Regions from separate parts of the Parageobacillus sp. G301 genome, predicted to be linked through region 2. Evidence: predicted binding sites of a transcription regulator. Region 2 holds the regulator's gene; the other holds the start of a gene.
The links. The regulator LexA, encoded in region 2, represses DNA repair genes until DNA is damaged. The targets are predictions, from matches to a motif close to CGAACATATGTTCG.
Positions count from the first base shown of each region.

Region 1: a site for LexA is predicted at 934-947, ahead of addB (helicase-exonuclease AddAB subunit AddB). Genes of this name have one in related genera too.

Region 1 covers NZ_BSDB01000001.1:1,529,765-1,542,292, reverse strand. The annotation lists gene QSJ37_RS07820 (TVP38/TMEM64 family protein) at 1-116, shown strand, start outside; gene lepB (signal peptidase I) at 137-685, shown strand; gene addB (helicase-exonuclease AddAB subunit AddB) at 985-4,485, shown strand; gene addA (helicase-exonuclease AddAB subunit AddA) at 4,487-8,221, shown strand; gene QSJ37_RS07800 (exonuclease SbcCD subunit D) at 8,284-9,465, shown strand; gene QSJ37_RS07795 (SbcC/MukB-like Walker B domain-containing protein) at 9,462-12,528, shown strand, end outside.
Region 2 covers NZ_BSDB01000001.1:966,489-979,016, reverse strand. The annotation lists gene hflX (GTPase HflX) at 1-1,196, shown strand, start outside; gene QSJ37_RS04970 (methionine gamma-lyase family protein) at 1,213-2,481, shown strand; gene QSJ37_RS04965 (MerR family transcriptional regulator) at 2,556-2,960, shown strand; gene glnA (type I glutamate--ammonia ligase) at 3,004-4,338, shown strand; gene lexA (transcriptional repressor LexA) at 4,392-5,015, opposite strand; gene yneA (cell division suppressor protein YneA) at 5,168-5,473, shown strand; gene QSJ37_RS04945 (YneB family resolvase-like protein) at 5,492-6,145, shown strand; gene QSJ37_RS04940 (DUF896 domain-containing protein) at 6,352-6,582, shown strand; gene tkt (transketolase) at 6,709-8,715, shown strand; gene sirA (sporulation inhibitor of replication protein SirA) at 8,871-9,308, shown strand; gene QSJ37_RS04925 (YneF family protein) at 9,396-9,608, shown strand; gene QSJ37_RS04920 (ABC transporter transmembrane domain-containing protein) at 9,722-11,491, shown strand; gene QSJ37_RS04915 (ABC transporter ATP-binding protein) at 11,473-12,528, shown strand, end outside.

The sequences.
Region 1 (12,528 bases), 560 kb from region 2:
AGCCGTTGCGTACAGTCGCGATAGCGGTTGTTATCGCAATGTTATGGTATGCTGGAAAGAGAGTGGAAGCGAAGTTTTCAATAACCGAAAAACGGTATAATGAGGGAGATGGATAATGGCAGGTGGCGATTGGAACATGGGAGAGAAGAGACGGCGGTGGCGCAGGTCATTTCTTTTCGGAGGTGCACTCACTTTTATTTTGGTATTACGGTTTCTTTGCTTCACCAACTATATGGTGGAGGGGAAATCGATGATGCCGACATTGCAAGAAGGAAATTTGTTAATTGTAAATAAACTAAGTTATCAAATTGGCGATATTCATCGGTTTGATGTTGTCGTCTTTCATGCAAATGAAAAGGAAGATTATATAAAGCGCGTGATCGGACTGCCTGGTGATCAAATTGAATATAAAAATGATGTGCTATATATTAATGGAAAAAAAACCAATGAACCATATTTACAACCGTATAAACAAAAATTGATTGACGGAAAGTTGACGGGAGATTTTACGCTGGAAGAACTTACAGGGAAAAAGAGAGTGCCGGAAGGATATATTTTTGTCCTTGGCGATAACCGGTTAAGCAGCTGGGACAGCCGGCATTTCGGATTCGTGAAAATAAGTCAAGTAGTAGGAAAAGTTGATTTGCGCTATTGGCCTGTTCAACAATTTTCTGTCCGATTTTGATATAGTTTAAAAATTTTGTTTGGAGTGGAAATAAATTTCTATTTGCGGCAGTAAACGCATGGCTATAAAATGATAGAAGAACGGACGCCTTTGGAACGAGGGGAAGTGTAAAACGGTTGTTTTGGTTTATCGCTTGGTGAAAACTTCAAATCGCTTGAGTTCAAACAAAGTGAAATGGCGGGTAGTTCGCGTAAAAGGTATTCATCGATGCGGTATAGCACGTGAATACCATTTTTTCTTCCAGAATACGAACATATGTGCTAAAATGAAGGAAATAATAGAAAATGAAGGTGATATCGATGTCGCTTCGATTTCTTTTAGGAAGATCGGGAAGTGGAAAAACGACAATGTGCTTAAATGAAATTCGTCGTAAATTAAAAGAAGAGCCAAAAGGGAATCCGATTATTTATCTTGTTCCAGAGCAAATGACGTTTCAATCAGAATATGCGTTAATACATACACCAGGATTAGGCGGAATGATCCGGGCGCAAGTTTTTAGCTTCACACGGTTAGCATGGCGTATTTTGCAGGAAACTGGTGGAATGAGTCGATACCATGTGAATGATATCGGAATGCAGATGATGATTCGAAAAATTGTCGAACAAAAGAAACAGCAATTGAAATTATTTGGCCGCGCCGTTGATAAGACAGGCTTTATCAAACAGCTTCACGACATGATTACAGAATGTAAACGTTATTGTGTTACTCCACAGCATCTTCGCGAACATGTAAAAGTGTTGACGGAACAAGGAAAAAAGCCGGCTGAAAAGGTGTTAGCCGATAAATTAAACGATATATCCATCATTTATGAAGAACTAGAGAGAAGTTTATTGAACCATTATATAGATTCAGAGGATTATTTGCGATTGCTTTCCGAAAAAATCCCGCAATCCCGCTATTTGCGTAATGCAGAAATCTATATTGATGGGTTTCACCAATTTACACCACAGGAGTATATGGTGCTTGAACAGCTGCTTATTCATTGTAAACGTGTTACTGTGGCATTAACAGTAGATGCGCCTTACGATGACCAATTGCCAAATGAATTGCATTTATTTTATTTAACGGCAAAAACTTATCATGATATTCGCCAAATGGCGCTCTTAAATGATGTTGCCATCGAAGACACCATGATTTTAGATAGAAATATGCGCCATCAAGAAAAAGCGCTTGCTCATCTTGAAGCGTACTATCATGAGCGCCCCGCGGTTGTCTATTCAGAAGAGACAGAGGCGGTTCAAGTATATGAAGCGGCAAACCGCCGTGCGGAAATCGAAGCGATTGCTCGTGAAATCGTTCATCTTGTGCGTGACAAAGGATATCGTTATCGTGATATTGCTTTGATTGTTCGCAATACGAAAGATTATCGCGATTTAGTGAAAACCATTTTTTATGATTTTCATATTCCTTATTTTATGGATGAAAAAGAGCCGATGCATCACCACCCGCTTATTGAATTGCTGCGGGCCAGTATGGAAATTATTACATCACGCTGGCGTTATGAATCGGTATTTCGCGCCATTAAAACAGACTTATTATTTCCAGTGGAAGAAGATATCGTCGCATTGCGTGAAGCAATGGACCAGCTAGAGAATTATGTTCTCGCGTACGGAATTAAAGGTGAAAAATGGACAAATGGTGAACGCTGGACATACCGCCGCTACCAGGCATTAGAAGGATTATCCATCCCACAAACAGATGAGGAAAAGCAATACGAAGAAAAGTTAAACGAATGGCGTGATATAATTGCAGCTCCGCTCTCTAAGCTAGAGCGCCGCATGCGAAGAGCAAAAGACGGCAGAAGCCTTTGTGAAGCGATTTATTTATTCCTAGAAGAATTGCAAATTCCTAGAAAACTAGAGAAAATGAGCAAAGAAGCCGAAGAACAAGGAAGGCTGATGGAAGCAAGGCAGCATGAGCAAGTATGGAATGCGGTGATTGATTTATTAAACCAATATGTAGAAATGTTAGGAGATGAATCGATACCGGTAGCAGAGTTTGCTAAAATCATCGAAACAGGGCTTGACCGCCTCGAATTTTCGCTTGTCCCACCCGCGATGGACCAAGTGATTATTGCCCAATTAGACCGTTCTCGTCTTATTGATGTCAAATGCGCGTTTATTATTGGCGTAAATGAAGGAATCATTCCGGCAAAAGCAAAAGAAGACGGATTGCTGGGAGAAACGGAACGGGAACTTTTACAGCAGTTTGGAACGAGAGTTGCTCCGGGAGGAAGAGAACAATTATTTTATGAACCGTTTTTCATTTATTTAGCATTAGCGAGTCCAAGCGAGCGTCTATATGTGACATATCCGCTGGCAAATGAAGAAGGAAAGGCGCTCTCGCCTTCGATCATTATCAAGCATCTTACCGATTTATTCCCGAATTTGCAAAAGCGTGTTTGTGGAAATGATCCACTTGATGCGCCGTTTGCGGAACAACATGAATTTGTCACTGTTCCGCGTGCGACGCTAACATATCTTGTAACACAACTGCAAGCATGGAAACGGAATTACTCGATTGCGCCGCTTTGGTGGGATGTATATAACTTTTACGTAAGTGATCAACAATGGAGAAGTCACGCGCGCAAAGCGATTGCAGGGGTATTTTATACGAATGAGGCAACGCCGTTGAAAAAAGAAATTAGCAAGCGATTGTACGGCAAAAAAATTCAGGCGAGCGTATCGCGCATGGAGCAATTTCAAAAATGCCCGTTTTCTCATTTTGTTTCCCATGGCTTACGGTTAAAGGAACGGGCTGTTTTTCGGCTCGATGCTCCTGACATTGGACAACTATTTCACTCTGCGCTGAAAATTATTTCCGATCGTCTTCGCGAAGCAAAAATTGATTGGCGCCATTTGTCCAAACAGCAGTGTGAGCAGCTGTCAATGGAAGCGGTGGAACAAATTGCACCGCTCATTCAGCAGCAAATATTGCTTAGTTCCAATCGCTACTATTATATGAAACGAAAGCTGCAAAACATTATTGCGCGGACAACGAATGTATTAAGCGAGCACGCGAAAGCAAGCAGTTTTGTGCCGATTGGCCTTGAGTTGGAGTTTGGACCAAATGGCGTGCTTCCACCGCTTACGTTCCAGCTTCCGGACGGTACGGTGATGGAGCTTGTCGGACGAATTGACCGCGTTGATAAAGCGGAAAGTTCAAGGGGAGTGCTATTGCGCGTCATTGACTATAAATCTAGCGCCAAAACGCTGGATTTAACGGAAGTATACTACGGCCTTGCGCTGCAAATGCTCACTTACTTGGACATTGTGCTCACTTATGCAGAACAGCTAGTCGGCAAGGAAGCTTTTCCGGCCGGGATTCTTTATTTCCATGTGCATAATCCAATTATTAAAAGCGATCAGCTCCTTTATGATGAAAAAGAAGTGGAACGAAAACTGTTGGAACAATTTAAAATGCGCGGGCTTTTGCTCGGGGATGTGGAAGCAATCCGCTTGATGGACACGCAAATGGAGGAAGGAAAATGGTCGTTAATCGTTCCAGCCCAAATTACGAAAAAAGGCGCTATTCATTCCAGCTCATCGGTGGTCAGTGAAGAAGATTTTTCGCGTCTTCGCCAACATATCCGTCAGCTGTTTCAAACCATTGGCATTCAAATCATCGACGGAATCGTCGACATTTCGCCATACAAGTTAAATGAACAGACGCCTTGCGAGTTTTGTGCATTTAAGTCGGTTTGTCAGTTTGATGAATCGTTTTCAAATAATCGCTATCGCTTGTTAGTTCCGGAAGAAAACCGCGAAATCGTACAAAAATTTTCAGAAGGGAAGGACTGAAATGAATATCGTTTTTCGTCCGAAACCGAAGGAAAGTCAGTGGACGGATGAACAATGGAAGGCTATTGTTGCGGATGGCCAAGACATTTTAGTGGCAGCGGCGGCAGGATCAGGGAAAACAGCGGTGCTTGTCGAACGGATTATCCAAAAAATTACGGCGAAAGAAGACCCGATTGATGTCGACCGGCTTCTTGTTGTGACGTTTACCAACGCTTCTGCGGCCGAAATGAAAACGAGAATTGCCGAGGCGATCGAACGCGAGCTGGATAAACAGCCAAACTCGCTCCATTTGCGCAGACAGCTTAGTTTGTTGAATCGTGCTTCGATTTCAACAATTCACTCCTTTTGTTTGGACGTTATTCGTAAATATTACTATTTGATCGATATTGATCCCGTATTTCGCATTGCTGATGATACGGAAATGGAATTGCTGAAAGAAGAAGTGATGGAAGAACTCTTGGAAGAAGAGTACGGAAAAGCCGATAACGAGCTGTTTTTCGAAGTAGTGGACCGTTATACAGGGGACCGGAGCGACGCTGAGCTGCAAGAAATGATTTTGGCTATCTATGAATTTTCCCGGTCGCATCCGGAACCGTATAGATGGCTTGACCAACTTGTTGCGATGTATGACATAGACGAGGATACTCCATTAACGCAGCTTCCGTATATTTCTTACTTAAGAAAATATGTAGAGATGGAATTGGCAGCGGCAAAACGCCTTATTGCAAGAGCTTTACAACTGGCTCATTTGCCTGGAGGGCCGTTGCCGCGAGCTGAAAATTATCGCGATGATTTGCAGCTTATCGCCCATTTAGAAGCATTGTTAGACCGCTCATGGGACGAGCTATATGAAGCGATGAAGTCGTTGTCGTTATCGCGTTTAAAATCGTGCCGCGGCGACGAATACGATCCGCAGCTCGTGGAAGAAGCAAAATCATTGCGCGATCAAGCGAAAAAGAAATTGGAATCGTTACGGGACAATGTATTTTCTCTCCGCCCGACTACATGGCATCGCCATATGCGGGAGATGAAACCGGTCGTTGAAACGATTGTTCGGTTAGTAAAACAATTTACGGAAATGTTTCAAGCACGCAAGCGTGAAAAAGGAATCGTCGATTTTTCGGATTTGGAGCATTATTGTTTACAAATTTTGCGTCATCCGGATTCGGCTGACGGACAATGGCTTCCGTCTGACGCTGCTTTAGATTATCGCGCTCAATTTGTTGAAGTGCTTGTTGACGAATATCAAGATACGAACATGGTGCAAGAAGCGATATTGCAGCTTGTGACAAAAGGAAATGAACATACCGGAAATTTATTTATGGTAGGTGACGTAAAACAATCAATTTATCGCTTTCGCTTAGCGGAGCCGATGTTATTTTTAAGCAAATATAAACGGTTTACGGCAGACGGTAAGCAATCGGGAATGAAAATAGACTTATCCAATAACTTTCGCAGCCGCGCGGAAATTTTGCATGGAACGAACTTTATTTTTAAACAAATTATGAGCGAAACAGTTGGGGAGATGGAATATGACGAAGCGGCGGAATTAAAATATGGCGCCGTTGACTATCCGGACAATGAGCAAGCAGCGCCGGAATTGATCATTATTGACCGAAATAGCAAAGACGACGAAGAAACCGAGGAGTTTGACACGAATGATCTAGCAGCAGCACAGCTAGAAGCGCGCATGATGGCAAAAAAAATAAAGGAAATCGTCTCCGAGCCGTTTCACGTTTACGATCGCAAAGCAAAACGAATGCGTCGCGCCATGTATCGAGACATCGTTATTCTTCTCCGTTCCATGACGGCCGCTCCGCAAATAATGGAAGAATTTCGCGCGCAAGGTATTCCGGTGTATGCGGATCTATCTTCTGGATATTTCCAAGCGACAGAAATATCTATCATGCTGTCACTATTAAAAGTGATCGATAATCCATATCAAGACATACCGCTTGCGTCGGTTTTGCGTTCTCCAATTGTCGGTTTGAATGAAAATGAATTAGCGCTGATTCGCATTCATGAGAAAAAAGGCACGTTTTATGAGGCGATGGTTTCATTTTTGAATAAAACGGTGGATGACAAAGAAGAAGCAGCGTTGCAACAAAAATTGCGCCTGTTTTACGAACAGCTAAAACATTGGCGGACAATGGCGCGTCAGCGTTCGTTGGCGGATGTTATTTGGCAGCTATATCGGGATACGCAATTTTACGATTTTGTCGGTGGTTTGCCTGGCGGGAAACAACGACAAGCGAATTTGCGCGCGCTTTATGACCGAGCTCGGCAATATGAAACGACGTCATTTCGAGGATTGTTTCGCTTTTTACGGTTTATTGAACGCCTGCAAAATCGCGGAGATGATTTAGGTGCGGCCCGCTCCCTTGGCGAACAAGAAGATGTTGTTCGCATTATGACGATTCATAGCAGCAAAGGGCTTGAATTTCCAATCGTTTTTATTGCTGGGCTGGCACGTCCGTTTAATACGCGAGACTTATATGAATCGTATTTGCTTGATAAAGAACTCGGGTTTGCGGCGAGATTTGTAGATCCAAAGCTGCGCATCAGCTATCCGACATTGCCGCAAATCGCGATAAAACAGAAGAAACGGCTCGATTTTTTAGCGGAAGAAATGCGAATTTTATATGTTGCGTTAACAAGGGCAAAAGAGAAACTATATTTAATCGCAGCCGTGAAAGATGCGGAAAAAGAAGTAGCAAAATGGAAAAGCACTGCGATGGAAGAAGAGTGGCTTTTGCCGGATGATGTCCGTGCTTCTGCGCGTTGTTACTTAGATTGGATCGGAAGGGCGCTCATCCGCCATCGTGACGGACGAAACTTCGGTGATTTGTCCTATGTATGTGAGAAAATCGCTTCCCATCCGTCTATTTGGCATATGGAAGTCATTCCGGCGAGCCAATTGTATGACGTGGATAAAGAAGCAGAGCAGATGGATGAGCAAATAATCACCGCGTTAAAACGAGGAGAGCGTGTTCCGAACGCGGGGGAATGGAAGGAAGAGGTTGATCGCCTTCTTTCGTGGGAATACGCATATGAAAAAGAAATGCTTGTCCGTGCGAAGCAAACGGTATCTGAGTTAAAACGACATCGTGAAATTTTCGGGGAAAATGCTGACCGAATGCCGCTTCATTCATTTTCCACACCGCTGTTTGAGCGTCCAATGTTTATGAGAGAAAAAACATTGACACCGGCAGAAAAAGGAACGGCAATGCATACTGTGATGCAGCAAGTCGATTTGACAGCACCAATTACGGAAGAGACGGTTCGTGAACAAATAGCCAAATTAGTTCAAATGGAGCTACTAACACACGAACAGGCGGAAGCGATCGATATTTCGAGCGTTGTTGCGTTTTTCGACACAGAAATCGGCAAGCGCCTACGTGCCGCAGACGAAGTGTATCGTGAAGTGCCGTTTAGCTTGGCGCTGCCGGCAAAAGAAGTATATGAAGACGGTGTTGGCGAAGAAAGAAAAGTTCTTGTTCAAGGCGTCATTGATTGTTTATTTGCTGACGAAAAAGGACTTGTATTAATCGACTTTAAAACAGACACCGTAACTAATCGGTTCGCAGGAGGTTGGCATGAAGCAAAACAGGTGATAATATCCCGCTATAAAACACAAATGCAGTTATACCGTCGCGCTGTAGAACAAATTTGGAAAATCAATGTAGATGAATGTTATTTATATTTATTTGATGGCTCACATCTTATTTCCATATAGAAGCGGAAAAGAGGATCTCCTCTTTTCCAAATACTTTCTAGAAAGAAAGGAACGGAAAGCGTATGCGCATTTTACATACAGCCGACTGGCATTTAGGAAGAACGCTGGAAGGAAGAAGCCGTCTGCCGGAACAGGAACAATTTATTGATGAGCTTGTCGACATCGTGGAAAAAGAAAAAATTGATGTCGTGTTAATGGCGGGAGATGTGTTTGATTCTGTTAATCCGCCGGCAGCAGCTGAACAATTGTTTTACGAAAGTCTTGCCCGCCTTTCAGATAAAGGAAAACGTCCGGTTGCTGTTATTGCCGGTAACCATGACCATCCGGAGCGGATTAGCGCTGCTAGGAAATTAGTAGCCGATTACGGCATCCTTTTGCTAGGGTGGCCGGATACGACCGTCTATCGCATTGAAGTGCCAGCGCGAAATGAAACGATGATGCTCGCTCCGCTTCCGTATCCTTCTGAATCGCGTTTAGCAGAATTGATGTCCAAAGAACATTCCGAAATTTCTTTGCGTGACCGATACGACGAGCGCATTCGCCATCTATTTGCAGCGATGTCCGCTTCGTTTTCGGAAAAGACGGTAAACATCGCAATGAGCCATATTTATGTGGCAGGAGGAAGTACATCCGATTCGGAACGGCCAATTGAAGTCGGTGGTGCTTACACAGTAGCTGCTACTAGTTTGCCAAAACAAGCTCAATATGTCGCGCTTGGCCATTTGCATCGGCCGCAAGATGTAAAACGTGCTGAAACGGCGGCGCGTTACTCTGGTTCACCGCTTGCATATAGCTTTTCTGAAGCGGGATACGCTAAATCTGTTACGATTGTCGATGTAAAACCAGGGGAAAAAGCGATAGTTTCCGAAATACCGTTGTCCTCTGGCAAACCGTTAGTAAGGTGGCAAGCAACCGAAGGAATTGCCCAAGTATATCGCTGGTGTGAAGAAGGAAAAGATCCATCTGCATGGATTGATTTGGAAATTCACCTTTCACAGCCGTTATCCATGGAGGAAATTTATCGATTGCGCAAGCTTCATTCTGGTTTTGTGCATATCCGTCCTGTCTTTCCAGAAAAAGAAGAGCATATAGAGAATCGGAAGCAAGAGCAATTATCATTAGAAGAAATGTTCCGCCGTTTTTATGAGCGCCAAACAGGCGGCGGCAAGGCGGACGACGAGCTTGTCCGATTATTTTTAGAACTGGTGGCGGAACAGGAAGAAGAGGGGGAGACAGAAGAGTGAAGCCGATTTCATTAACGATAGCGGGTTTGCACAGTTTTCGTGAGAAACAAACGATTGATTTTCAATCATTATGCGAAGGTGGTGTCTTTGGCATTTTCGGCCCAACTGGAAGCGGGAAATCAACGATTTTAGACGCGATTACACTTGCGTTATTTGGCAGTGTGGAACGTGCGCCAAACCATACGCAAGGAATTATGAATCATGCGGAAAATGAACTGTTCGTTTCTTTTACGTTTGAATTAGAAAATGCCTCATGCACAAAGCGATATACGGTAGAGCGCAGCTTTAAACGTGGCGATGAATGGCGGTTAAAAAGCGGAATATGCCGGCTTATCGAAGTTGGCGCAGAAACCGTTGTGTTGGCGGATAAGTTGACGGAAGTCAATAAAGCGATAGAGCAATTGCTTGGTTTAACGATGAAAGATTTTACGCGCGCCGTCGTGCTGCCGCAAGGGAAATTCGCCGAATTTTTATCATTAAAAGGCGCCGAACGACGGCAGATGCTACAGCGCCTTTTTCATTTGGAACCATATGGAGACAAGTTAAATAAAAAATTGAAAGAAAAACTCGCTGCCATTTCTAATGAATTAAATGAAGTGATCGCTGAGAAGACAGGTTTAGGAGATGCATCGAAGGAAGCGCTGGAACGGGCGAAACAAGAGTTAGGAACATTACAAGAGTTATTGCAAAAGCGAAAAGCGGAATTACATGATATGGAGATAGCGATAGAACGAACGAAACAGTTATGGGCATGGCAAAGGGAAAAAGAAGAACTTGAAGCCGAACTAGTGCGCCTTGCCAGTGAAGAATCGCATATTCGCTTATTAGAGAATAGAAAAGAACGCGCGGAACAAGCGGAACGAATGTGGCCATATCTCGAACAGTATGAGGAAGCGCGCCGATTTGTGATCAATGCAGAGGAGAAACAAAAGGAATTACAGCAAAAACTCGTACAGGCTAAAGAACTTTATGAAGAAGCGATGCATCGTTATGAACGTATTCGGCAAGAAAAGGCCGCTTCCGAACCTCATTTATTAGCAAAAAAAGAACAGCTCACCCAAGCAAAACAGTTAGCGGCTCAAATCCATGCGTTAGAAACAGAATTAAACGAAATGAGGAAACAAATTCATTTGCTAGAAGAAGAAGAACGGAAAAAGCTTGTCGAATGGCAGGAAGCAGCAAAGTTGTATGAACGCGGGCTGGAAAAACAACGAATGTTAAAGGCAGAGCTGCAAAAATATGCAGCTTCTATAGAGCAAAAGGAAGTGGTTGAGCGTGCATACGATGAAAAACAGCAAATTGAAAGAATAACAGATGCGCTTCAAGATATTCAACAACGGCTGGCACAAAAACAAAAAGCGCAACAGCAGGCCAATAAGGAACGAGAAAAAAGAAAGCAGCACGCAGAGGCAACAAAAGAGAAATTACATCTTTTGTTCCAAAAAATAGAGAAAGTCTATCATTCTGTCTGTGAGCGGCAATGGCAGCTAGAAAAACGGTTGTATCGGTATGAACAACAGCTCGAGCAAGAACGAGAAAAAGCGGAGCAGGCGAAAACTGCAGAGATGGCAGCAATTCTTGCTAGACAACTTCGCCAAGGAGAACCATGCCCTGTCTGCGGGTCATGCGAACATCCGAATCCGTATGTATATGAGCACAATAACGTTAGCAGCGGGAAAATCGCTATATTGGAACAGCAGGTAAAACAGGGGCAAGCTTATACGCAAATGTTGCACACATTAAAAGCACAGCTTGAACAACTGGCACAATTTATTGGAAATGACTGGACGTTCCAACGATTCGATGTAAGTAAATTAAAGGTTGAAGAAGATATCGATATTGCCGTGGAAGTGAAAGCACTTCAACAAGATTGTTTGCAATTAAAAGAAGCCCTTCAGCAGGCGCTGCAAAAGTGGCGTGATGCTGAATCATCGCAACAAGCCATCGAGCAAGAATTAAGATTACTAGAAAAAGATGTACAAGAATTACAAACGGAATGGAAATATCGTTTCAATGAATACAATCAATTAGAAGCAAGCTGGCGTGAGAAATATACCGATTTTTCTTTTGATACGATCGAAGCGCTCCGCAACCAAATGCGAAAACACGAAGAAATCGTTCGGCAATTGCAAAAACGAATCGATGACAGCATTCCGTTTCTTGAAACTAAATTAAATGAAAAAGAGCGATTAGCCCAACAGCAGCGAGAGCTGGAAACGGAAAAAGTCCGCCTTGTTTCTTTGTGGAAGGCTAAACAACAACTGGCAGATGACTATAAACGACAGTTGGTGGAAAAAGCAGGAACAGAGCAAATAGAAGATCAACTTCTTCAAGTGGAAAAAGAGCTGCTTTGCTTAAAAAAAGAAGAAGAAGAAGCATATCAAAGATGGCTGCAGGCACAAAAACAATACCAAGCTTTAGAAACGGAAGCAAAAGCGATACAGCAGTCGTTGGAAGAAGGAAGAGAACGGTACGAAGAAGCGAAATCGCGTTGGCTCTATGAATTGAAAAAAACAACATTTACCGATGAAAACGAAGTGAAAGAAGCAAAGGCGGCAGAAGAATTACGATTTGAGTGGGAACAGCAAATCAAACATTATTGGCAGAAAGTGCAACATGCCCAGCATCGTCTCCAGCAGCTGACCGAAGCGATGGGTGGGGAAATGATTGATCAACAACAATGGGAACAATTGCAGACTGTATATGAACAAATAAAACAACAAGTAGATGAAGCCATGCAGCAAGTGGGTGCCGCGCAAAACAAAGTGGAAGAATTAACGGAAAAACATAAACGGTTTACGGAATTAGAGAAAAAACAACAAGAGTTAGCCACTCTTATGGATCGTTATAAACATTTGCAGTCGATTTTAAAGGGAAACAGCTTTGTCGAATTTATGGCGGAAGAACAACTCATTCAAGTGACAAGAATGGCTTCCGAGCGATTAAGTTCGTTGACAAGACAGCGCTATTCATTGGAAGTCGATTCACAAGGAGGGTTTCTTATTCGCGATGATGCCAATGGTGGGGTAAAGCGTCCAGTGACAACATTATCAGGAGGAGAAA
Region 2 (12,528 bases):
ATGATGAACGGTTTTTTTATTCCATGGAAGAATTAGCGTCGCTAGTGCATACCGCTAACGGCGAAGTCATCATGACCGTTACGCAAAAGCGGGAAGCGATCCATCCAGCGACATATATCGGAAAAGGAAAAGTAGAAGAACTTGCTCACCTTGTCGAACAATTAGAGCCAGATGTCGTTATTTTTAATGATGAATTATCACCGAGTCAAAACCGTAACTTGTCAAGGCAGCTATCCGTACGCATTATTGACCGGACACAGCTTATTTTAGATATATTCGCGCAACGCGCACGTTCCAAAGAGGGAAAACTGCAAGTAGAGCTTGCTCAATTGCAATATTTATTGCCGCGTTTAAGCGGACAAGGAGCGGAGTTGTCTCGCCTTGGCGGCGGGATCGGAACAAGAGGACCGGGGGAAACAAAGTTAGAAACGGACCGCCGGCATATTTATCGGCGCATCGATGAAATTAAAACACAATTGAAATTGGTTGCCGAACATCGCGAGCGATACCGGGAACGCCGCAAAAAAAATCACGTTTTTCAAATTTCTCTTGTCGGTTATACGAACGCGGGAAAATCGACGCTGTTTAATCGCTTGACTGATGCGGATTCATTCGAAGAAAATTTATTGTTTGCCACCCTTGACCCGCTGACGAGAAAAATAACACTTCCAAGCGGCTATACCGCGCTCTTAACGGATACGGTCGGTTTTATTCAAGATTTGCCGACAACGTTAGTAGCGGCGTTTCGTTCCACGCTCGAGGAGGTAAAAGAAGCAGACTTAATTTTGCACGTTGTCGATTCATCGAATCCAGATTATTACAATCATGAACAGACGGTTTACGAATTGCTCGATGAGCTGGGCGTCTCCTCCATTCCGATCGTTACCATCTACAACAAACGGGATATTGCTCATCGCAACTTTGTGCCAAGTACAAAAACAGATGCAATTATCATCAGCGCTTTTAACGAGCACGATTTACACAGACTGCGGCAATTTATCGAAGAGACGATGATGAAGCAAATGGTTTATTATCATGTATCGATTCCGAGCAATGAGGGGAGACTGCTTGCTCAGTTAAAAGCGGAAACGATTTTACGTGAGTTGCATTATAATGAAGAAAGCGGTATGTATGAATGTAAAGGCTATATGATGCCAAAACATCCGTTATATGGACAATTGCGACAATATCAATAATAGAAAGGGTCATCATATGTTCACACAGTTACGACATGGAGAAAAAATCTCTGCACTGGTGAAAGAAATCGAAGCACAAATTGCACCAATCCACAAAGAAATTGATGAACGGATCGATATTAATCAATATCGGGTATTAGAAAGTTTTCGGCGTCATAAAGTGAGTGACAGTCATTTCATTCCATCAACAGGGTATGGATATGATGACATCGGCCGAGATACGCTCGAACAAATATATGCGGACGTATTCGGCGCCGAAGCGGGAATTGTCCGCCCGCAAATTATTTCAGGAACACATGCGATTTCCATTGCTTTATTCGGCATTCTCAGACCGGGCGATGAGCTGCTTTATATTACCGGAAACCCATATGATACGTTAGAAGAAATTGTTGGCATTCGCGGCAGCGGTGTCGGCTCATTAAAAGAATTTCATATTCATTATCAAAGTGTGCCGCTGACAACAGAAGGCCGAGTTGACTTTGATGCTGTCAAAAACGCGATTAATGAGCGGACAAAAATGATCGGCATTCAGCGTTCGAGAGGATATGCTACGCGGCCATCATTTACGATTGAAGAAATAAGCGAAATGATCTCGTTTGTAAAAGCGATCAAGCCGGATGTCGTTGTCTTCGTCGACAATTGTTATGGCGAATTTGTCGAAGAAAAAGAACCATGCCACGTTGGTGCAGACTTAATGGCGGGATCGCTGATTAAAAATCCCGGCGGAGGACTTGCGAAAACGGGAGGATATATCGTTGGAAAAAAACAATATGTGCAGGCATGCTCGTATCGCATGACTTCTCCGGGCATCGGCGCCGAAGCGGGCCCTACTTTATATAGCTTACATGAAATGTATCAAGGGTTTTTCTTAGCCCCTCATATCGTTGGCCAAGCGTTAAAAGGAGCGGTTTTTACAGCGGCGATGCTTGAACGAATTGGTTTAAACACGCAGCCGTCTTGGGATGCGAAGCGGACTGATTTAGTTCAGTCAGTACAATTTGAGGATCCAGAACAAATGATCGCGTTTTGCCAAGCGATACAATTTTCCTCTCCGGTAAACGCACATTTTACTCCGTACCCAAGCTATATGCCCGGCTATGAAGACGACGTCATTATGGCGGCAGGAACGTTTATTCAAGGAGCGAGCATTGAATTAACTGCGGACGGTCCGATTCGGCCTCCATATGTTGCTTATGTACAAGGAGGATTAACATATTCTCATGTGAAAATCGCTATTTGTACGGCGATTGATCAGCTAATGGAAAAACGATTAATTTCTTTGTAAGGAAATCTAACATTTCATTGACATATATTCTAACGTGATGTAAAATTAAATATCATAAGCGAGGAGGAATTGGCATGAATAGCAATATTCGTCGTTCCATGCCATTGTTTCCGATTGGGATAGTGATGCAATTAACAGAATTGTCTGCCCGTCAAATCCGTTATTACGAGGAGCATGGCCTTGTTTCTCCAGCACGCACAGAAGGGAATCGCCGTTTATTTTCACTAAACGATATCGATCGTCTTCTTGAAATTAAGGACTTGATTGATCAGGGAGTAAACTTGGCCGGCATCAAGCAAATTTTTGCAGCGCGACAATCGGATAAGAATAAAGAACAAACGGAAAAAGTGGAAAAAGTGGTGAACCAAAGATTATCCGATGAGGAATTGCGCGAAATTTTGCGAACGGAACTCATGCAAGCGGGCCGATTTCATCGTGCATCACTACGCCAAGGAGATCTCGCTCGCTTCTTTCATTAATAATCGTTCGTCATAAAATTGGGAGCCGGGGAGGAGTTTAGAAATGGCAAAGTACACAAGAGAAGACATTATGCGCATCGTCAAAGAAGAAAACGTCAAGTATATCCGTCTGCAATTTACCGATATTCTTGGCACTGTCAAAAACGTAGAAATTCCAATCAGCCAGCTAGAAAAAGCGCTAGACAACAAAATGATGTTCGACGGTTCATCGATCGAAGGATTTGTCCGTATCGAAGAATCGGATATGTACTTATATCCTGATTTAGATACGTTCGTTATTTTCCCATGGACGGCGGAAAAAGGAAAAGTAGCCCGCTTTATTTGTGACATCTATAATGCAGATGGTACTCCGTTTGAAGGGTGTCCGCGCTATAACTTAAAGCGGATGTTAAAAGAGATGGAAGCGCTCGGATTTACCGCTTTCAATCTAGGTGCAGAACCAGAATTCTTCCTATTTAAACTCGATGAAAATGGGCGTCCTACCCTTGAATTGAACGACCAAGGCGGTTATTTTGACTTGGCGCCAACCGATTTAGGAGAAAACTGTCGTCGTGATATCGTTCTCGAATTAGAAGAAATGGGATTTGAAATTGAAGCTTCACACCATGAAGTGGCGCCTGGCCAGCACGAAATTGACTTTAAATACGCCGATGCGGTAAAAGCGTGCGACGACATTCAAACATTTAAGCTTGTTGTCAAAACCATTGCACGCAAACACGGTCTTCACGCGACATTTATGCCGAAACCAATCTTCGGCATTAACGGTTCTGGAATGCACTGCAATTTATCTTTATTTAGAAATAATGAAAACGCGTTTTTCGATCCAAATGGCGACTTGCAATTAAGCGATACGGCGCTTCAATTTATTGCCGGTGTGCTGAAACATGCGCCAAACTTTACGGCAGTGACAAACCCAACGGTGAACTCATACAAACGTCTTGTTCCTGGATATGAAGCGCCATGTTATGTTGCATGGTCCGCTCGCAACCGCAGCCCGCTGATCCGTATTCCAGCTTCACGGGGAATGAGCACGCGCATTGAGGTGCGCAGCGTGGATCCATCGGCAAACCCTTATTTAGCAATGGCGGTATTGTTAGCAGCTGGACTAGACGGAATTAAAAACAAATTAACTCCTCCGGCTCCAGTGGACCGCAACATTTACGTGATGACAAAAGAAGAACGCCTAGAAGAAGGAATTGTTGACTTGCCAGCGACATTGGCGGAAGCGCTCGAAAACTTAAAATCGGACGAAGTAATCGTTCAAGCCCTCGGAAAACATCTATTCGAACATTTCGTCGAAGCGAAAGAAATCGAATGGGATATGTTCCGAACTGCTGTTCATCAATGGGAACGCGATCAATATATGGAACTCTATTAAAAGGCAAAAGGCTATCTCGCTTCATGCGAGATAGCCTTTGTTTGTATAAATGCTTAGTGAATGACGCGATAGACGCCGATTACTTTGCCGAGAATCGTGCAATCGCGGACGATAATTGGTTCTAAATTAGAGTTTTCCGGCTGCAGGCGAATATGATCTTTCTCTTTAAAAAACCGCTTTACCGTTGCCTCATTGTCTTCCGTCATTGCTACAACGATATCTCCGTTATCCGCGGATTGCTGTTGGCGCACAATCACATAATCTCCATCTAAAATACCTGCTTCAATCATGCTGTCTCCCATCACTTCAAGCATAAAAACGTGATCTCCCGATGAAACGAGCCGTTTCGGCAGCGGAAAATAATCTTCAATGTTTTCAATGGCTGTAATCGGCTGACCGGCCGTCACTTTGCCGATGATCGGCACTGAGATGACATCGTCTGTTTGATTGGAAGTAGAAAAATCTGCATCCAAAATTTCAATGGCTCGCGGCTTTGTTGGATCGCGGCGAATATATCCTTTGCTTTCGAGACGTGCTAAATGCCCGTGTACGGTGGAGCTGGAAGCAAGTCCGACTGCTTCGCCGATTTCGCGGACAGAAGGAGGGTAGCCCTTTGTTTTTACTTCTTTTTTAATAAAATCCAAAATTTGCTGTTGCCGCTTTGATAGTTTCGTCATCCTACACACCTCTTACCACATCATTTGTTTACATTATAGCATGCAGGCATAAAAAAAACAAACATAAGTTCGAAATTTATATTGACACAAACAAATGTTCCTCATTATAATGAGGATAAAACCGAACAAACATTCTTAAGAGGTGGGATAACATGAAACGCATGTTTGTGCATTATATTATTTTTTCGGCGCTTTTATTGATGGTAATTGGGGCATTTTTATACGCGAATAAACCGATAGAAAAAGACAAATATATGGAAATTACGGTCGCATCGGGAGACACGCTATGGAAGCTGGCAAAGGAATATGAAGGACAACATCAACTTTCGACAACGGAATTTATTAACTGGGTGATCGATGTCAATCATTTGTCGAGCCAACGAATTGTCGCCGGTGAAAAAATTGTTATTCCTGTGTTAAAATCAAAAGAAGACAAATCGTTAGTCGTCAGCAAATAAAATCATGGAGTGGTTAAAGTGAAAGCGGTTATTTACTGTCGTGTCAGCACAGATAAGGGAGAGCAGGAGACATCGCTGGAACGCCAGAGAGAAGAGCTGGAGCTTCTTGCGGAAAAGCACGGCTTTGAAGTAGTGAAAGTCATTATGGAACAAGCAAGCGGCTATGAAGTAGACAGAGACGGTGTGTTTGACTTGCTTTCCACGTTGAAAGAGCAGCGGATTGATGCGCTTCTTATCCAAGATGAAACAAGATTGGGACGCGGCCATGCAAGAATCGCACTTCTCCACTGCATTCAAAAAGAGGGAGTAAAAATATATACGATCACCCATAACGGCGAAATGCAGCTATCAGAGGCGGATTCGATGGTATTAAACATTCTTAGCATTGTCGAAGAGTATCAGCGGAAAATACATAATTTAAAAATTAAGCGCGGAATGAGGCGGGCGATTGAGCAGGGGTACCGGCCTGAGCGAAATTTAAAGCACATTGGCGAAAATGCTGGGAGGGAGCGAATCGATCTCCCTGTCGAAGAAATCGTCCGCCTTCGCCATAACGGTTTGACGTTTGCGGAAATTGCTGCGACATTGCGCGGGTTTGGTTACGATGTTTCGAAAGCGACCGTTCACCGCCGCTATCGAGAATATGTGGATTCTCATTCATCGTCCATATGAAAGTATCGTTAATAAACAATCTTTTCCGTTGCTTTTTTATATAAAGATGCATCCGTTCTTCGTTTGCGGCGGATCTTTTTGCATTCATGGATTTTAAACGTCTTGTCGCAATATGCCCAAGCGTGTGATGAAGCAAGATAGTTGCGATTTCTATTTATGTCCTATAAGATGAGAGCGTAACAATACAATAATAGGTGGAGGCAAACATGTTATCAAAGCAAAAAATGGCACGAATTAACGAGTTGGCCAAAAAGGCGAAATCATCTGGTTTAACAAAGGAAGAAGCGCTTGAACAGCAGCAGCTTCGCCGCGAATACATCCAAGTGTTTCGCAAAGCGATGGAGGATATGTTGCATTCCGTAACGGTTATCGATCCCAATGGCAATGATGTGACACCAAAAAAATTAAAAGAAAGTCAAAAAAGCCGGTTTCATTAAAAGGCAAAAGAAAGCATCTTAAAACATAAAGATGCTTTCTTTTATAAACTAAAGAAATAAGTTGTACATTTCCTTTCATTTTCTATATGATAGAATTGACACTACGTTGATGAAAGGATGAAAAACATGACGCATACAATCGAAGAATTAGCGATTACGACGATTCGAACATTGTCGATCGATGCCATCGAGAAAGCGAAATCCGGTCATCCAGGAATGCCGATGGGAGCGGCACCGATGGCATATACACTTTGGACGAAATTTATGAATCACAATCCAAGCAATCCGAAATGGTTTAACCGCGACAGATTCGTGTTATCCGCAGGGCATGGATCGATGCTGTTATACAGCCTGCTTCATTTAAGCGGTTACGATGTTTCCATGGAAGATATTAAACAATTCCGTCAATGGGGCAGCAAAACGCCAGGACATCCAGAATATGGTCATACACCAGGGGTAGAAGCAACGACTGGTCCGCTCGGCCAGGGGATTGCAATGGCCGTTGGTATGGCAATGGCAGAGCGCCATTTAGCAGCTACATATAACCGGGAAAATTTTGAAATTATAAACCACTATACGTATGCGATTTGCGGCGATGGCGACTTAATGGAAGGGGTTGCATCTGAAGCTGCATCATTAGCTGGACATTTAAAACTCGGCCGCCTTATCGTTCTTTATGACTCGAACGATATTTCGCTTGACGGAGAATTAAACCTTTCCTTTTCTGAAAATGTAGAACAGCGCTTTAAAGCGTACGGCTGGCAATATTTGCGCGTAGAAGATGGAAATAATATTGAGGAAATCGCTAAAGCCATTGAAGAAGCGAAAGCGGACACGACTCGTCCGACATTGATTGAAGTGAAAACGACCATTGGCTACGGTTCGCCAAATAAAGCCGGAACATCTAACGTACACGGCGCTCCGCTTGGGGCGGAAGAGTTAAAACTTACGAAAGAAGCGTATAAATGGACATTTGAAGAAGATTTTTACGTTCCGCAAGAAGTATATGATCACTTCCGTCAAGTAGTAAAAGAAGCGGGAGAGAAAAAAGAAGCGGAATGGAATGAACTATTTGCCCAGTACGAAAAAGCGTATCCGGATTTGGCGAAACAATTGAAATTAGCGATGAACGGAGAACTTCCAGAAGGATGGGAAAAAGCTCTTCCGGTATATGAAGAAGGAAAAAGCCTGGCAACACGCGCATCTTCTGGAGAAGTGCTAAACGCAATTGCTAAAACGGTTCCGCAATTGATCGGCGGTTCAGCCGACCTTGCAAGTTCCAATAAAACATTAATTAAAGGCGCCGGAAACTTTACTCCAGAAAGCTATGAAGGGCGAAACATTTGGTTTGGCGTGCGTGAATTTGCGATGGGCGCAGCAATGAACGGAATGGCATTACATGGCGGTCTAAAAGTATTCGGCGGTACGTTCTTTGTTTTCTCTGATTATTTGCGCCCTGCCATCCGTCTCGCTGCATTAATGGGCTTGCCAGTGACGTACGTTCTTACGCATGACAGCATCGCTGTTGGCGAAGACGGGCCGACGCATGAGCCAATTGAGCATTTGCCATCGTTGCGCGCGATGCCGAATTTATCAGTCATTCGCCCGGCTGATGCGAATGAAACGGCGGCTGCATGGCGTTTAGCCGTAGAGTCAACCGATCAACCGACCGCATTAGTGTTAACGCGGCAAAATGTCCCGACATTGCCAAATACGGCAGAACGGGCATACGAGGGCGTGAAAAAAGGTGCTTATGTCCTATCTGAGGCGAAAAACGGCAATCCAGAAGCATTATTGCTTGCGTCTGGATCTGAGGTAAGCCTTGCGGTGAAAGCACAACAAGCATTAGCGGAAGAAGGCATTCACGTTTCCGTCATCAGCATGCCATCATGGGATCGTTTTGAAAAACAACCGGATGAGTATAAACAACAAGTGCTTCCGCGTGCAGTGAAAAAACGTTTAGCTATTGAAATGGCAGCTTCGCTCGGTTGGGAGCGTTATGTCGGTGATGAAGGCGATATTTTAGCCATCGACCGCTTCGGAGCTTCCGCACCAGGAGAAAAAATCATGGAAGAATACGGATTTACAGTAGAAAATGTGGTTAAACGAGTAAAAGCATTGCTTGACAAATAACAAGAAAAAGCTGTCTTCGCCTTTTCGGTGGAGACAGCTTTTGTTATGTGAAAAATCGACAATGTTAGCAAAAAAATTTTCCGTTAATAGACATATTTTTCCCTTTTGTTTTCTTATAATAGAAATAAACGAATAGAAGGAACGGGGGATGGGAAATGGTACGCTATTGGATTTATTTGCTAAATGAAGAAGTGGCAAGCTATTATCGCGATCGTACGGAAAAGATTGTCGGACTATTGCGTGAGCATCAATGCGCGAAAGCGCCGTTGAAAAGCATTTGTCGAAAACAAGTCGAATTTATTACCGAACGGTTATCGTTTTCCCGATTGGAATTAGGATTGAAACAATATTTTTCCGGCAACGTCGGCAAAAATTTAGAGCGCAATATGTTTATATTGAAAAATGAAATCGAGGATGAAGCGCTGCTTATCGTGCAAAAGCGCCGCCTACTTCTCGTCACCGACAGTTCATCGATCGCTGACGACATTTTTCGCGCGCTTGCGCAAATTTCCCCTTCTTTTTTAGCGGTCGGCGCTGATTTTGACGACTATGGTTGGCTGACTCCGTTGATGGGCGGAAGAAAATTTGCGTAAATAAAAGATTTTTGTAAGGAAATATTGTATAATACCACATGGTTTAGTACACTGTTAGATAGACAACACGAAGGAGGAAGTAATAGTATGTGGACAACGATTCTCGTTGGTGTTCTAGCGCTTATTGCAGGAACAGCGCTAGGATTTTTCATTGCCCGTAAAACGATGATGAACTACTTAAAGAAAAACCCGCCAATTAATGAACAAATGATTCGGATGATGATGATGCAAATGGGGATGACACCATCCCAGAAAAAAATCAATCAAATGATGAAAATGATGAACAATCAGCTAAAATAAACACGGACAGGCACTCGGAACGGAGTGTCTTTTTATTTTAAATAAACTTTCAAAATTTTTTTATTTTTGCTACAATAATATAGCGCATTTTACGTGACGATGGGAGAGGTTCGATGACGGTATTTCGTGATTTATTTTGGTTTTTTCGTCAGGAGAAAAAAGCATATATAACAGGAATTATTGTACTTTTGATCGTTGCTTTTTTCGAAACGATTCCGCCGAAAGTCATCGGAATTATGATTGATCATATAAAAGAAGGAACGATTACAAAAGCAATTCTCATTCGCTGGATGGTTACTTTGCTTGTTGTTGCCATCGTCCTATATGTATTGCGTTATTGGTGGCGCATTTTAATTTTTGGTTCGGCTGTGAAGTTATCGCGGCAGCTTCGCAATGAGCTGTATGCCCATTTTACGAAAATGTCGCCGTCTTTTTACCAACGGAAACGTATCGGTGATTTAATGGCACATGCGACAAACGATTTACAAGCAATTCAACAAACAGCTGGAATCGGGATATTGACGCTTGTCGATTCATTGGCGTTAGGCAGTTTCGTGCTGGCGACGATGGCATTTACGATAAGTTGGAAATTAACGATCATTAGTTTATTGCCGATGCCGATTATGGCGATTGCGACAAGCCGCTATGGCACGCTTCTGCATCAGCGGTTTTTAAAGGCGCAGGAAGCATTTTCTTCCTTAAACGATAAAGTACAAGAAAGCATAAGTGGAATTCGTGTAATCAAAGCGTTTGGCTATGAGCAAGACGACATTGATTCATTTCGCAAGCAGTCGGAAGATGTCGTTTCGAAAAACATGGCGGTTGCGAGAATCGATGCTCTGTTTGACCCGACGATTTCATTGATCGTTGGCATTTCGTTTTTCTTAGCCGTTATGTTCGGCGCAAAGATGGTCCTTGCCGGTGAATTAACCATCGGCAAGCTCGTATCGTTTACGACGTATCTCGGTTTGTTAATTTGGCCGATGTTGGCGTTTGGTTGGCTGTTTAACATTGTCGAGCGCGGGCGGGCATCGTATGACCGTGTCCGAGCGCTGCTTGACGAGAAAGAGGAAATTCAAGAGGCGGAAAATGCGATTGCTACCCCTCCAACAGGGGATATTGTTTACGATATTCAACAATTTACGTATCCGAATGAAGAAAAACCTGTTTTACGGAATATTCGCTTTCACTTACGGCGGGGTCAGACGCTTGGCATCGTCGGAAAGACAGGGGCGGGAAAGACGACGCTGCTTAAGCTATTGATTCGCGAGTTTGATCAATACGATGGGGAAATTCGTTTCGGAGATCACGAAATTAGCGAATATACATTACATGCGCTTCGTTCGTCGATTGGCTATGTACCGCAAGACCATTTTTTGTTTTCTGCTACGGTGCGGGAAAATATTGCATTTGCCTGCCCGGAAGCGAGTGAAGAAGATGTGATAAAAGCGGCAAAATTAGCGAATATTCACGAGGATATCGAACAGTTTGCCGACGGCTATGAAACGATTGTTGGGGAAAGAGGAGTTTCGCTTTCCGGCGGACAAAAGCAGCGCATTTCGATCGCTCGTGCTTTACTTTTAAATCCGGAAGTGCTTATTTTAGATGATTCGTTATCAGCGGTGGATGCTAAAACGGAAGAGCGGATTTTGACAGCTTTAAAAGAAAATCGCGCTGGAAAAACGACGATTATTACCGCACATCGGCTTAGCGCGATTCAGCACGCTGATTTAATTCTTGTGTTAGAAGAAGGGTGCATCGCGCAAATGGGAACACACGAAGAACTAATGAGAGAAGGCGGCTGGTACCGCAATATGTATGAACGGCAACAGCTTGAGTCATTAGTGGAACAGGGAGGGGAAGTATGGAAAATAAATCGTTAACACCAAAAGAACAACGGCAAGTTTTATGGAGATTGTTATCGTACATGAAATTATACAAACAAGATACCATGCTTGCCTTTATATTGCTTGTGCTGGCAACGGCCGGAGAACTCATCGGACCGTATTTAGTAAAAATATTTATCGACGATTATTTAACACCGCGGCGCCTTGATTTTGCGCCACTATTTTGGCTTTCGGCAGCATATATCGGTGTTTTGCTCCTTAAAACGATCATTTCCTACTTTCAACTCGTTAAATTTCAAGAACTGGCGTTAAAGGTCATCCAGGCGCTAAGGATGGACGTGTTTACGAAAGTGCACCAGCTCGGGATGCGCTATTTTGATCAGACGCCAGGCGGAAGCATTGTGTCGCGCGTGACGAACGATACGGAAGCGATCAAAGACATGTTTGTTAGTGTACTTGCCGCTTTTATTCAAAATGGCGTATTTGTGATTGGCGTATTTATTGCGATGTTTGCGTTAAACGTACAACTAGCCGTATATTGTTTATTTATCTTGCCGGTTATTATTTGGATTATGAAATTGTATCGTCATTACAGCTCGATTTTTTATAAAGACATGCGTGAACGTCTCAGCGAATTAAATGCGAAACTAAACGAATCGTTGCAAGGGATGGCAGTTATTCAAGTGTTTCGCCAGCAAAAACGGCTTCGCGAAGAATTTTCGCAAATTAACGACAAACATTACGCCGCAGGCATGAAAAATATTAAAATCGACGGTTTGTTATTGCGTCCTGCGATCGATTTCGTTTACATCGTATCGATTATGGTTGTTCTTAGCTTTTTTGGAATTTCCGCGATGGAAAGCCCGGTGGAGATCGGGGTGTTGTATGCGTTTGTCAACTATTTGGAGCGTTTTTTTGAACCAGTGACGCAAATGATGATGCGTCTTTCCCTATATCAGCAGGCAATCGTTTCCGCTTCACGCGTATTTGCGCTTCTTGATCATGAAGAGTTGGCGCCGAAGAACGCGGAAAAATCGAAAGCATCGATTACAGAAGGTAAGATTGAGTTTCGC